4 regions of the Martinezella lusitana genome follow, and region 2 is predicted to be linked to each of the others. Evidence: riboswitches for the same ligand, from Rfam matches in the RefSeq annotation. Region 2 holds a riboswitch; each other region holds the start of a gene.
The links. A riboswitch is a leader RNA that binds a small molecule or an ion and turns the genes downstream of it on or off. The one in region 2 is predicted to bind cobalamin.

Region 1: linked by a shared signal. The riboswitch ahead of HB780_RS30000 (aromatic ring-hydroxylating oxygenase subunit alpha) and the one ahead of HB780_RS08240 (ABC transporter substrate-binding protein) in region 2 are both predicted to bind cobalamin.
Region 3: linked by a shared signal. The riboswitch ahead of cobU (bifunctional adenosylcobinamide kinase/adenosylcobinamide-phosphate guanylyltransferase) and the one ahead of HB780_RS08240 (ABC transporter substrate-binding protein) in region 2 are both predicted to bind cobalamin.
Region 4: linked by a shared signal. The riboswitch ahead of nrdH (glutaredoxin-like protein NrdH) and the one ahead of HB780_RS08240 (ABC transporter substrate-binding protein) in region 2 are both predicted to bind cobalamin.

The regions. Positions count from the first base shown of each region.
Region 1 is NZ_CP050308.1:3,374,026-3,377,228, forward strand. Features, by position in the region: gene HB780_RS29990 (DUF6656 family protein) at 1-521, opposite strand, end outside; gene HB780_RS29995 (ACT domain-containing protein) at 612-1,025, shown strand; cobalamin riboswitch at 1,239-1,440, shown strand; gene HB780_RS30000 (aromatic ring-hydroxylating oxygenase subunit alpha) at 1,539-2,783, shown strand; gene HB780_RS30005 (FAD-binding oxidoreductase) at 2,787-3,203, shown strand, end outside.
Region 2 is NZ_CP050307.1:1,126,785-1,129,987, forward strand. Features, by position in the region: partial or broken gene HB780_RS08235 (FecCD family ABC transporter permease) at 1-485, opposite strand, end outside; gene HB780_RS08240 (ABC transporter substrate-binding protein) at 482-1,513, opposite strand; cobalamin riboswitch at 1,698-1,931, opposite strand; gene HB780_RS08245 (bifunctional sugar phosphate isomerase/epimerase/4-hydroxyphenylpyruvate dioxygenase family protein) at 2,227-3,203, opposite strand, start outside.
Region 3 is NZ_CP050308.1:698,103-701,305, reverse strand. Features, by position in the region: gene HB780_RS17215 (chloride channel protein) at 1-923, opposite strand, end outside; cobalamin riboswitch at 1,102-1,503, shown strand; gene cobU (bifunctional adenosylcobinamide kinase/adenosylcobinamide-phosphate guanylyltransferase) at 1,644-2,168, shown strand; gene cobW (cobalamin biosynthesis protein CobW) at 2,174-3,203, shown strand, end outside.
Region 4 is NZ_CP050307.1:1,721,026-1,724,228, forward strand. Features, by position in the region: gene HB780_RS11000 (sensor histidine kinase) at 1-197, shown strand, start outside; gene HB780_RS11005 (response regulator transcription factor) at 200-808, shown strand; gene HB780_RS11010 (hypothetical protein) at 926-1,273, opposite strand; cobalamin riboswitch at 1,581-1,807, shown strand; gene nrdH (glutaredoxin-like protein NrdH) at 2,056-2,277, shown strand; gene nrdI (class Ib ribonucleoside-diphosphate reductase assembly flavoprotein NrdI) at 2,292-2,705, shown strand; gene nrdE (class 1b ribonucleoside-diphosphate reductase subunit alpha) at 2,747-3,203, shown strand, end outside.

The sequences.
Region 1 (3,203 bases), on a different replicon from region 2:
AAAAGCACGCCGTTGCCGCGCACCTCGCGATTGATCGTCAGCTTCTTCTTCGAGGCATCCTCATCCGGCCTTATGGCGACGGCGAAATACATCCGCGAATATTTCAGGCTGATGTCTTCGAAGAAATTATCGTTCTGGCCGAGGCGGGCGAAGAAATTGGCGATGTAGAAGGCCCAGCTCACTTGCTCATACTGCGCGAATTGTGTCCGCGCAGCAGTGACGTGGCAATAGCCGAGATGCGGCGTATCCCTGAGCGTGTGATGGAAGATCAGTTTTGGAAAGCGGATCGACTGGTGAAAGCTGTTGAGGCGGTCATGGGTCGTCTCGCCGGCGCTTCTGAGCTTGCTAGCCGTGCGTTCGGCCACTTCCTCGAAGGTGAGGTAGCGTCGCTCCTCAGCGAGCCAATGCGTCTTGTCTCGATTGATGCGGCCGGTGCGCAGGAATTCCGTATACCCGGGTGCCGGCAGCGTCGGCTCCGGGTCGGCGGGTTTCTTGGCATCGAAATATCTGAGCTTTGCCATGCCGGCTCGCCATGGAGGTCTGGATAGCGAAGGATAGATCATCTAGCTTGAGCCGGGCTTGCTGATGGATCGCTGAGGAGGATCAGAACCATGTCCGGCATCACCGATCTCAAGTTGCTGCTTGTCGGCATGAAGCCTGATCTCGTCGAGGGCGAGTTCGTCTATTGTAGCGTGCCCGCCTCGTCGCTGGCGGATTACATCCACCTGAATCCGGTTGGACTGTTTCAGGAGAGAGAGGGTGTGACGCTGATCTTGCCGGTCGAGGCGGCCCGACAAGCGGGGCTTCCGGCCGAGCCTGCGATGCGGATGATCACTCTCGAAATCCACTCCTCGCTGGGAGCCGTGGGTCTCACGGCTGCGCTTGCGACGGCGCTGGGAAACGAGGGGATCAGCGCCAATGTCGTTGCCGGCTATTATCATGATCATATCTTCGTGCCGGTGGCCGATGCCGGGCGTGCAATGGCTGCACTACAGGCGCTTTCGGCAGCGCAGCTCCCGCGTTGAAGCCGCCCAGTGACGAGCCTGTCGCAATCAAGACAAAGCGGCGCAGATGCAGAGCGGCTCAAGCGGAAAATGATGCTGGCTGCGGGAGCATAACGATTTGAATTATCTTCCGATATTACGGCTGAGCGGTCTCTCCGAAAATCTTCTTTCGTCTGTCGTCAATTTCGAAGCCGATGTCGCATTGCAGCAGAGCGGCGGGCGGGGCGAGGATTATGATGACATCAATCTCAAGGTGCCGCCCGCTAGGGGGCGGAGAATTGGGAAGCCGGTCGAAATCCGGCGCTGCCCCCGCAACGGTGGTGGAGTGAAGCATGGCGAATAAAACCACTGGGCTGAGACAGCCTGGGAAGGTGCCATGGGGTTCTCTAGAGAACCGCTCCAGAGCCCGGAAACCAGCCTTGGGGAGATATGGTTTACTGACCGCGGCGGGTGGTCGGGACATTGCTTTGGGTCGTTCTCAAGCGGCCACGCATGTCCTCTGCCTGCTCACCGGTACTGCGCGAGGATAGGCAAATGGATATTAGCACCAACGTTTTGCGGCAATTGAAGAACCGCCGCGAGGGCTTCAGCCTGGAGCAGCCCTTCTACACCGATCCGGATTATTTCAAGCTCGACATGGAGACGATCTACTATCGCGACTGGCTGTTCATCGGCCATGATTGCGAAGTGCCTCGTGCCGGCAATTATTTCACGGTCCAGATCGGCGATTATCCGGTCGTCATCGTTCGCGGCCGCGATCAGGTGATCCGCGCCTTCCACAATAGCTGTCGCCATCGCGGCTCGCGCGTCTGTTCCTCCGAGCGCGGTTCTTCGGCAAAGCTGGTCTGCCCCTATCATCAGTGGACCTACGAGCTTGACGGGAGCCTGCTCTTTGCCCGCCATATGCCGGAGGATTTCAACAAGAGCGAGTTTTCGCTGAAGCCGGTCCATTGCGAAAGCGTTGGCGGCTATGTCTTCATCTGCCTTGCAGAACAGGCGCCGGACTTCGCGCCGTTCCGCGCCATGGTCGAGCCCTATCTCGTCCGCCACCGCCTCGGCGAGACCAAGGTCGCCTTCGAAAGCACGATCATCGAGAAGGGCAACTGGAAGCTCGTGTGGGAAAACAATCGCGAATGCTATCATTGCGCGGCCAACCATCCCGAGCTCTGCCGCACCTATCCGGAAGCACCGAGCGCGACCGGCGTGCAGGGCGCCAAGGACGATCCGGTGATTTCGGCGCACTGGGCGAAGTGTGAGGCGTCGGATCTTCCAAGCGAATTCCGCATGTCGCCGTCCGGCCAGTTCCGCGCCGCACGCATGCCGCTCATCCAGGATGCCGAGAGCTACACCATGTCGGGCGCGCGCGCCGTGCAGCGGCCGCTCTCCAAAGATGTGCTGGAAAGCCATATCGGCACTTTGTTGCTCTTCCACTATCCGTCGACGTGGAATCATGTGCTCGCCGACCATGCGATCACCTTCCGCGTGCTGCCGCTCGGTCCCGAGCAAACGCAGGTCACGACCAAGTGGCTCGTCAACAAGGACGCGGTCGAAGGGGTCGACTATCATATCGACGAACTCACCCACGTCTGGACCGAGACCAACGATCAGGACCGCCGGATCGTCGAGGAAAATGCCTTCGGCATCCGCTCCCCCGCCTACCAGCCCGGCCCCTATTCGCCGGAAGATGAAGGCGGCGTGATGCAGTTCGTCGAATGGTACGCGAATTTCATGATCAACCGGCTGCAGGGCGATCAGGCCAAGCTGTCGGCGGTCGCCTGAGTTATGAACATGACCGTTTCCCTCCGCCATCAGCACTTGGACCAGATGAAGCCCTGGACCGACAGGCAGCATCTGCTCGAATGCCTTTCGGCAACGCCGGAAGCACCCGATGTGATGACCTTCACCTTCCGCTCCGACAAGGACAACTGGTTCCGCTATCTGCCGGGCCAGTTCGTCACTCTGGAGCTGCCGGCGGCTGCGGAGCCGGTCATGCGCACCTACACGCTGTCCTCGACCCCGTCGCGGCCCCTTTCCGTCGCCATCACGGTCAAGGCGCAGAAGGACAGCATCGGCACGCGCTGGATGTTCGATAACCTGAAGCCGGGCATGCGCGTCAAGGCTTTCGGTCCTCTCGGCGACTTCAGCCATATCCGTCATCCGGGCGAAAAATATCTCTTCGTGTCCGCCGGCTCGGGCGTC
Region 2 (3,203 bases):
CTCCGGCAAGAATGATCGCGGCCGTCCCCCCTTCCCGCCCTGACGGCCAGCAAGGCAACGAGCGCGAAGGCGACGAGCGCGCCGAGGAAAGCCCCCATCGGCATCGTCAGGACGCCCGCGCCCAGACCGAGGATCGCGACACCGACGGCGCCGGTGGAGGCGCCAGCGGAAATGCCGAGAATATAGGGATCGGCCAGCGGATTGCGCAGAAGCGATTGCAGCACAACGCCGGACAGGGCGAGTGCTGCCCCGCAAGACGCTCCAACGACCGCGCGGCTCAGCCGATAGCTCCACACGATGCCCTCATCGATCGGCTCGAGCGGATATCCGGCACCCCAAAGCCGATTGGCGACGGTCTTGGCGACAGTTTCAAACGGGATCGAGGTCTCGCCGATCGCCGCGCCCAACCAGAGCGCGGCAACGAGAACGGCGAGCGCCAAGGCGATTGTACCCGTTCGACCGATCGATGAAAGGGCGTGGTTCACTGCGTCAGGCCAGCTGCAGCGATGGCGTCAGCAAGCGCCTCAATGCCTTCGATCGTACGGATGGTCGGGTTCATCGCCTGCGCATCCATCTCGAAGACATGGCCGCTTTTAACGGCGGGCATCAGGCTTGCAACAGGATCCTTTTCCAGGAATTTACGCTTGGCCTCCGCGCTATCCAGCGGATAGCGGCGACGCTCCATCGCAGCCGCGACGATCATGCTTGGATTGGCCTTGGCAATGGTCTCCCAGCCGACGGTCGGCCATTCATCATCGGTCTCGATGATATTCTTGATGCCGAGCGCCGACATGATGTAGCCCGGTGCACCATTGCGGCCCGCCACATAGGGATCGGCGTCCTTGGCACTGGAAAACCAGAAGACTGCGGAAAGCTTGCCCTGTGCGGAAGCGACCTTGGCGCGGGCTGCCGCTTCGCGCTGTTTGAGATCCGCGACCACTTCCTCGCCTTTGTCCTGCACATTGTAGATCTTCGCGAGATCACGGATTTCCTGATAGACGAGATCCATGGTGAAGACCTGATGACGGACGCCATCGCTGGAGCCGGAGTTTTCCTTGCCGACGCAATCGGACGGCGAGGTATAGACAGGGATGCCCAGCTCCTCGAACTGTTCCGGCTTAGCGACCACGCCTTCGGGGCCTACCTGCCACTGGAACTGAACCGTGACGATATCCGGCTTCTTTCCGACGACGCTTTCGAAACTTGGATCGTTGTCGGCAAGGCGTTCGATCTTGGCATTGATGTCTTCATAGCCCTTGAGGACCGGCCCGACCCAGAGCGCGGTGCCGACCACCTTGTCGGCAAGGCCCAGACGATAGAGGATTTCAGTCGTGCTCTGTCCGATAGAGACCGTGCGCGACGGCGCTTTCTGGATGGTGATCTGCCGGCCGCAGTTCTGGAGCGTGAGAGGGTAGCTGGTTTCCGCCGCCCCCGCCTGCCCGGGCAGGCTGGCTGCGATCAAGGACATAGCGCACAGGGCAGCGCGCAATGGCCGCTTGAAAATGGTCTTCATCATAATTCCCCGAAGTGATGTGAACGCCGCCCGGAAAGGGCGGTGGTGAAGGTCAGAATGCCCAACAGGCATTCCGAACAGTCGAATGATCGTCAAAATTCGGGGAAGGCAGCGCACCAAGGCGCTGCGAAGCGTAAAGGATAGTCATGTCCTGCTCCTGTTTCGGGCATCCCCGCCCGTGACAATGGATAGATCTTCGACGGCAGGTCTCCTGGCTCACGGATATCAGTCGTCCATCTGCCTTCCCGCGCCCGATTGGCGCAGTGGCACGGCACCTTTCGGTGCCACGAGGATGGACGGTAATCCGCTTACAGTTGCGGGGGCAGCCACGGTCTTGGTCCCTTTTGGGTCGTCCGCACCGTGTTCCCTATTAATCCCCTCGGAGTCATCGTCGGGGAACCGTCGCGTCCAGTTATGCCAAGGTCCGTGGTTGCGTCAAGCCGTGAAGACGCCCACTTGAAAATACCCCTCGCGGCAAAGCCTCCGACCGTCGTCGATCTCACTATCATGGCAGATCCAGTTAGTAATGTAATAACGTTACGTTTGCTATCAAACTTTCTGACGCCTGTCCAGTTCGCACGATCCAATCTGTGAAACGCTGGGAATTATTAGCAGATACCAGCACTATTAAGCAGTGCCATATCAAGCAGTGCCATGCCTGACGGCCGGCTGAAGGCTCCGCACGGAAACTATAATCCGGCTACGGATCACATTCATTCTCTTGGCAGGCCTTCCGGCCGGAGATGCTTCTTGAGTGCGGCGATGCGGAAGATGGCATTTGGGGCGCCATACCCTCGGTAACCACCGCGCTGAACGATCTCGAAGAAGAAGCCCTCTCCGAAGGTGCCGCTATAGAGCTGAAAGAATTCACCTTGCTCGTCACAGTCGTACAGAATGTTCTCTGCCTTCAGCCGCTCGGTCAGTTCCGGATCGAGACCAAAGCGAGCTTCGACGTCGTCGTAATAATTTGGCGAAATGGGCAGAGGCTGAAAACCGTTCTTCCTCAGCGCCTCGGCGGTCTTGAATATGTCGTCGGTCTGGAAGGCAAGGTGCTGCACGCCGGAGCCGAACTTTTCCGCGATGAAGTGACCGGCGAGCGTGCGGCGGTTCTCCGCGCCGTTCAGCGTGATCCGCAGCGTGCCAGCGTCATTCTCCACCACCTGACTGCGCACGACACCTGCCGGATCGATGATATCGACCATCGGCGTCTTCCGTGTCTCGAAGATCGACGTATAGAACAGCAACCAGGTCAGCATTTCCTCATAGGCGACTGTCTGGGCAATATGGTCGACGGTGCGTAGCCCAGCGGGCTGGACTGCGGCTTTGTCGTCAAAGGGAATGAAGTCGATCTCGGAAAAATGCCCGAGATCGGTCTTATCGTCGAGGAAATAGATGAGACCGCCGCCAACCCCACGGATCGCCGGTACGTCGAGTTCGCCCTCTGCGACTGGCTGGCTGAACGGCTCCGCATCGAGCGCCCTGGCACGCGCCAAAGCTGCTTCCGCGTCATCAACAACAAGTGCCACCGCATAGGCCAAAGTGCCGTGCACGGCGAAGGAGGAATTGGCAAAACCCCCATCGTCGGTATTGACGAGAATCCGGATATCACCCTGTTGAAAGAGGCTCACCGTTTTCGTCCGGTGCATGGCAACCTTGCGGAAACCCAGCGTGCGCAGAATGCCGATGAGAT
Region 3 (3,203 bases), on a different replicon from region 2:
GAGAGAACCTGCGGCGAAATCAGCGCCAGAAGGCCGACGACCAAGCCGCCGAGCGCCGGGCGAAAGGGCGGCGCGATCGAACTCTTGCGTGCCAGCTCCTCGACAAAGGCGACACCCTGCATGATCAGGATGCCGACACCGGCGCAGAAGCCGCCAAGCAGGATGGCCGGGATGTAGTCGGCGGGGACCACGGCACCGAACCGGCCGACATCGATGGTGAAATCATCGCCGGCAAGCATGCGGGCGATGAAGGTCGAAATAAGTGCCGAAACGACGACCGGAGTCAGCGTTAGGATGGAATAGGTGCCGATGATCAGCTCAAAGGCGTAGAAGGCTCCGGTGAGCGGCGCGTTGAAGGCGGCGGCGATTGCGCCGGCAGCACCACAGCCGACCAGCATCCGAAGATCGGCGCGGCGAAACTGCATCTTGTAGCCGAATTTCGAGGCGATGCCGGCGGCGAGCTGCGTGTAGCCGGCTTCCAACCCGACGGAGGCGCCGAAACCGTTGGAGATCAGGTTCTGCACGGCGACAAGGATGCTGTCGGTCAGCGACAGGCGGCCGCCGTGGAGCGCATTGGCTTCGATCGGATCGATCATCGGCTTTTTGCGGGTGCGTGACATAATGAAGATCATCAGGCCGAGCAGGATGCCGCCGGCGATCGGGGCGATCAGCAGCAGCGACTTGTCGGTAATCTGCATGGCGGCCGAGCTCAACCGGTCGTCGTCGGGGATGCCGTAGACGAGGCTATGGAGCTCACGCGATATCAGGCTCATCGCCGTGACGGCGCAGCCGGAGGTCACGCCGACGAAAGCGCCGGCAATGACGAGCCCGAGCTCGCCACGGCGAAAAAGCGCCCTCAGCCGGCTAGGGCTGAAAAAGGCGGAGAGAACACCGAGACGGCGTGGTTGAAATTTCTGCAACATGGGGAACTGACGATAGTTTCGTGCTCAGATGTATATACCTGGCTTCCATAAACTCCTAACATCAAACAATTACGGCAAAAAGACTGCGCGATCAGTGGTTCCCGAGCTATTTTCGCTGTCGGAACAGCGGATGTCGCATCCGCCGCCTTGATTGACTTGCCTGGGCCGAAAGCCTAATCATTGCGGCATAACGAATGGTTCCCGAGCGGCGATCTGCCGCATGGGATGAAAAGGGAATGTGAAGGGGCGGACCCAACTCGGGCGTTCTCATCACAGCCGACCCCGCGACTGTAGAGCGGTCAGGGTTTTCCATCCGGTTTTGGGGGTATTTCGTTGGTAGTCCGCATGGTGCGGGCGAGCGAAAGCAGCTCCAGAGCAGGAAAAGCCACTGGCGTGGCATCGTGATCAACCAGGGCTGGGCGCCTCTATTATCTACGAATCGTCCGCTTTTTCATGATGACCTGCCGGGAAGGCGAGGAAGATCCGCTGGTGCAAGAGCGGGGGCGACCGGTTTCGGTTCGCCTCCGCTTGCCGCACCTCACCCGCGAGCCAGGAGACCTGCCATGCGTACCGGGCGTAAAGCCTATCTTGGGACGCATGTCTCGTTGCCAGCACGGAGGTTGTCATGGCGCCAAACGAATTTTCGCGTGTAAACGCCTGTTTTTCGGGCTTAGCTGCTTTGCGCCGATCTGCCCGTTCGTGCGGGAGCGACAATAGCTGATGCCATCCTCACCATCCCGCGCGGTCTTCGTTCTCGGCGGCGCGCGCTCCGGGAAATCCCGATTCGCCGAAAAGCTGATCTCCGATACCGGCCTTGACCGTCACTACGTGGCGACCGGGCAGGCTTGGGACGACGAAATGCGCGATCGTATCGCACAGCATCGGAACGATCGCGGCGATCTGTGGACGACACATGAGGAGCCGCTCGATTTGACCGCACGTCTGGCGGCGATCGATAGCGTTGGCCGCGCTGTTCTCGTTGATTGCCTGACGCTATGGGTCACCAATCTGATGATGGCCGAGCGCAATATCGCGGCGGAGTTTTCCGCTCTTACCGAATTTCTGCCGAAGGCCAAGTCGCGGCTCGTTCTCGTTTCCAACGAGGTCGGGCTCGGCATCGTGCCGGAAAACCGCATGGCGCGCGAGTTTCGCGACCATGCCGGCCGGCTGCACCAGATGATCGCGGCGGCAAGCGCCGAAGTCTATTTTATCGCGGCGGGACTGCCGCTGAAAATGAAGGGTTGATCCGCATGAGCCAAGAAAAGATTCCCGCCACTGTCATCACCGGCTTCCTTGGCGCCGGCAAGACGACGCTGATCCGCAATCTCTTGCAGAACGCCGGCGGCAAGAAGATCGCCCTGATCATCAATGAATTCGGCGATCTTGGCGTCGATGGCGATGTGCTGAAGGGCTGCGGCGCAGAGAATTGCACCGAGGACGATATCATCGAGCTCACCAATGGCTGCATCTGCTGCACCGTCGCCGACGATTTCATTCCGACCATGACGAAGCTTCTGGAGCGCGACGTGCGCCCGGATCATATCGTCATCGAGACGTCCGGCCTGGCGCTGCCGCAGCCGCTGGTCGCCGCCTTCAACTGGCCGGATATCCGCACCCAGGTCACCGTCGATGGCGTCATCACCGTGGTCGATAGCGCCGCCGTCGCCGCCGGTCGTTTCGCCGATGATCATGACGCCGTCGAAGCCCGCCGCGTCGAGGACGATTCGCTCGATCACGAAAGCCCGATCGAGGAATTGTTCGAGGATCAGTTGACCTGCGCGGACCTGATCGTTCTCAACAAGACCGATCTCATCGACGTCGCCGGCCTTAGCCGTGTGCGTGCCGAAGTTGCCTCGCGCACCGTTCGCAAGCCGACGATCATCGAGGCAAAGAATGGTGACGTCCCCATCGCCATCCTGCTCGGCCTTGGCATCGGCACGGAAGCCGATATCGCCAACCGCAAATCGCATCATGAGTTGGAACACGAGGACGGCGCACCGCACGACCACGACGAGTTCGACAGCTTTGTCGTTGAGCTAGGCCCAATCGCCGACCCCACCTCGTTCATCGAAAAGCTGAAGGGCGTGATTTCCGAACACGATGTCCTGCGTCTCAAGGGCTTTGTCGATGTTCCCGGCAAGCCGATGCGCCTGCAGATCCAGGCCGTCGGCAGCCGTATCGACCATTATTTCGACCGCGCCTGGGCGCCGGGCGAAGCGCGGGCGACGCGGCTGGTGGTGATTGGGCTACATGAGATGGACGAAGGGATCGTGCGCAAAT
Region 4 (3,203 bases), 590 kb from region 2:
CGGGCGTGCCGCCTGCCGCTTCCGAGAGGATGTTCGAAACCTTCTTCACGACCAAGACAACAGGAATGGGAATGGGGCTGGCGATCAGCCGGTCGATCGTCGAGGCGCATGGCGGCACGGTCTATACAGCGCCCAACTTCCCGCATGGCGCGGTGTTCGGCTTCATCCTGCCGTCGGTTGCCGGAACGAGAGGATGATCATGCCGGAGCAAAAACCGACCATCTATGTCATCGATGACGATCCGTCCGTCCGGGATGGGCTGGACAGCCTCCTGCGCTCGGTCGGCTACGACGTCAGCAGCTTCGCATCGCCACGGGACTTCCTCAACCATCGACGATCCGATGGCCCCTCCTGCCTTGTCCTCGACGTCAGGATGCCGGATGCAAGTGGCCTGGATTTCCAGGACGAATTGGCAAGGACCGGCAATCCCCTGCCCATCATATTCCTGACCGGCCATGGCGACGTGCCGATGTCGGTCAGGGCGATGAAGGCCGGCGCGGTGGAGTTTCTGCTCAAGCCCTTTCGGGAGCAGGATCTCCTCGACGCCATTCGGCAAGCTTTGGAAAAAGATCGCGTCCGACTTCGCCAGGACGCTGCGACGACCGATCTGCGGGAGCGGTTTGCGACGCTGACAACGCGCGAGCGTGAGGTGATGGCGCTTGTCGCCCTCGGACGCCTCAACAAGCAGATCGCAGCCGAACTCGGCCTGAGCGAAATCACCGTGAAGGTTCATCGCGGCCAGGCGATGCGCAAGATGCAGGCTGGCTCCGTCGCCGACCTCATCAGAATGGCCGATACGCTCGGATAGCCCGCAATGCCGGGGACATCAATCAGTTCAACGTCGTCAAGGCACGATCGAAATCGTGCCTTGACGCTATGCTTTAGCCCGCCGGCTACATTGGTCACGGCGGATGATGCGTGAGCCTTAATTGAGGGCCGGGCAGCCACGTCGATTGGCAAAAACCATACGGTCGGGGCCACCATCATTCCAGCCACGGACGACAATGCGTCGCCCGTTGTTTTCGACCGAATCAATGCGTCGGAAACCTTCCTGGCGGGCGGCGTCCATGAGTTCGCGCCGGCCGCAGCCCCCGCGGTCACGGTCTCTCCGTGGGCCGTCCCAGTTCTGATCCTGCCGGCGATCCCACCTTGGCGGCTGCCTGTATCCGTCGTCATCACCGAAATTCTGCGCCATGGCGGCAGACGGCATCAATTGCGTTGCGGCCAGGCCGGCCAATGCAAGAAAAGAAACTCGTGCAAAACGTCCAAACATCCTTCGCTCCTCACTTTTATATCGATGGCATGATTCGGTGATATTGCATTTTACATGAACGCTATCCGAACAGGCCGTTCATACAATCCCAACGTGATCGCCCCCAAGGCATCGCTTCCACGATGCAGCGCCTCCCCGAGCATAAAACTAGGGTTGCCAGCAGTGAAGGCAAGCACGGGAGCGTGGCCCACCGGGAGAAGCAACGGAATGAAATGAAACAACGTCTCCCCCAAGGGCGGCTTTGCTCTATCCCCACGAAACGTGACGGCGCGCCATCATATCGATTGACGAAATTCCAACCTCGTCTACCATATGTAGTGTTCGAGGTTCTTCCGATTCGCAAGGGTTGGGGGCTAAGACGGGAATACGGTGCGCGACCGCCCATAATGGGCGCCGCAATTCCGGAGCTGCCCCCGCAACTGTAAGCGGCGAGCATCTATCCACCGAAAGCCACTGAAGCATGATGTTTCGGGAAGGTGAGGATTGATGCAACGACCCGCAAGCCAGGAGACCTGCCTCAAACAAAACGTCCACGGGCGGGGTGTCCGGAAGGTCGCGATGTACAGCGGAATGACTCCGTTCGTGCACGCTTCCCCGAGGTCCTGCGATCAGTCAACTTCGGGGTGAAGTCCATGTCGAATTTTTCAAACCAGTCCCTGCGCGAGTAGCCGCACATCCACGTCCGAATCCGGGCGTGTGCTGACCCATCTTCATTTTCTTCGAACGGGCATCGGCGGATGTCTGGACGATATCGTGTGACTTTCAAAGATACGAGGACAATCATGAGCATCACCGTCTACAGCAAGCCCGCCTGCGTCCAATGCACAGCAACAACACGAGCACTCGACCGCCACGGCATCGCATACCGGGTCGTCGATGTTTCCACCGACAATGCCGCTTTCGAACTGGTGCAGGGCCTCGGCTACCGCAAGGTCCCGGTGGTCGTCGCCGGCGAACAGCATTGGGCGGGCTTCCGGCCCGACATGATCAGCGCGCTTGCCTGATGAGACAGCCATCGATGGGGCAGATCGTCTATTTTTCCAGCCGGTCCGAGAACACCCATCGCTTCATCGGCAAGCTTGGCCTGGACGCCGTGCGAATACCGGTTCGTCAGGATGAGCTTTTCCGTGTCCACCAGCCCTTCGTCCTCGTGGTGCCGACCTATAGCGGCGACAGCGGCAAGGGCGCGGTTCCAAAACAGGTGATCCGTTTCCTGAACGAGACGGAGAACCGATCGAACATCCGAGGCGTGATCGCCGCGGGCAACAGCAACTTCGGAGCGACCTTCGGGATCGCCGGCGACATCATCTCCGCCAAATGCCAGGTGCCGTATCTTTACAGGTTCGAGCTGATCGGCACGGAAGAGGACGTCGCCAATGTCAGAGATGGATTGGAACGATTTTGGACACGCTCACGCTCGAACGCCCGGTAAAGGCCACCGAAACGCAACTCGACTATCATGCGCTGAACGCCATGCTGAACCTTTACGACGAGGGTGGCAAAATCCAGCTCGACAAGGACCGGCTGGCGGCAAAGCAGTACTTTCTCCAGCGCGTCAACCAGAACACCGTCTTCTTTCATAACCTCAGGGAGAAGCTCGATTATCTCGTGACCGAGGGCTATTACGAGCGCGAGGTTCTCGACCAATATTCCTTCAACTTCGTGCGCGACCTCTTCGATCACGCCTATGCGAAGAAATTCCGGTTCCCGACATTTCTCGGAGCCTTCAAATATTACACCAGCTATACGCTGAAGACCTTCGACGGGAAGCGCTACCTCGAGCGCTATGAAGACCGCATCTGCATGGTCGCGCTGACCCTGGCGCAAGGCAATGAATCGCTGGCGAAAGACATGGTCGACGAAATCATTGCCGGCCGCTTCCAGCCGGCAACCCCGACCTTCCTCAATGCCGGCAAGAAGCAGCGCGGCG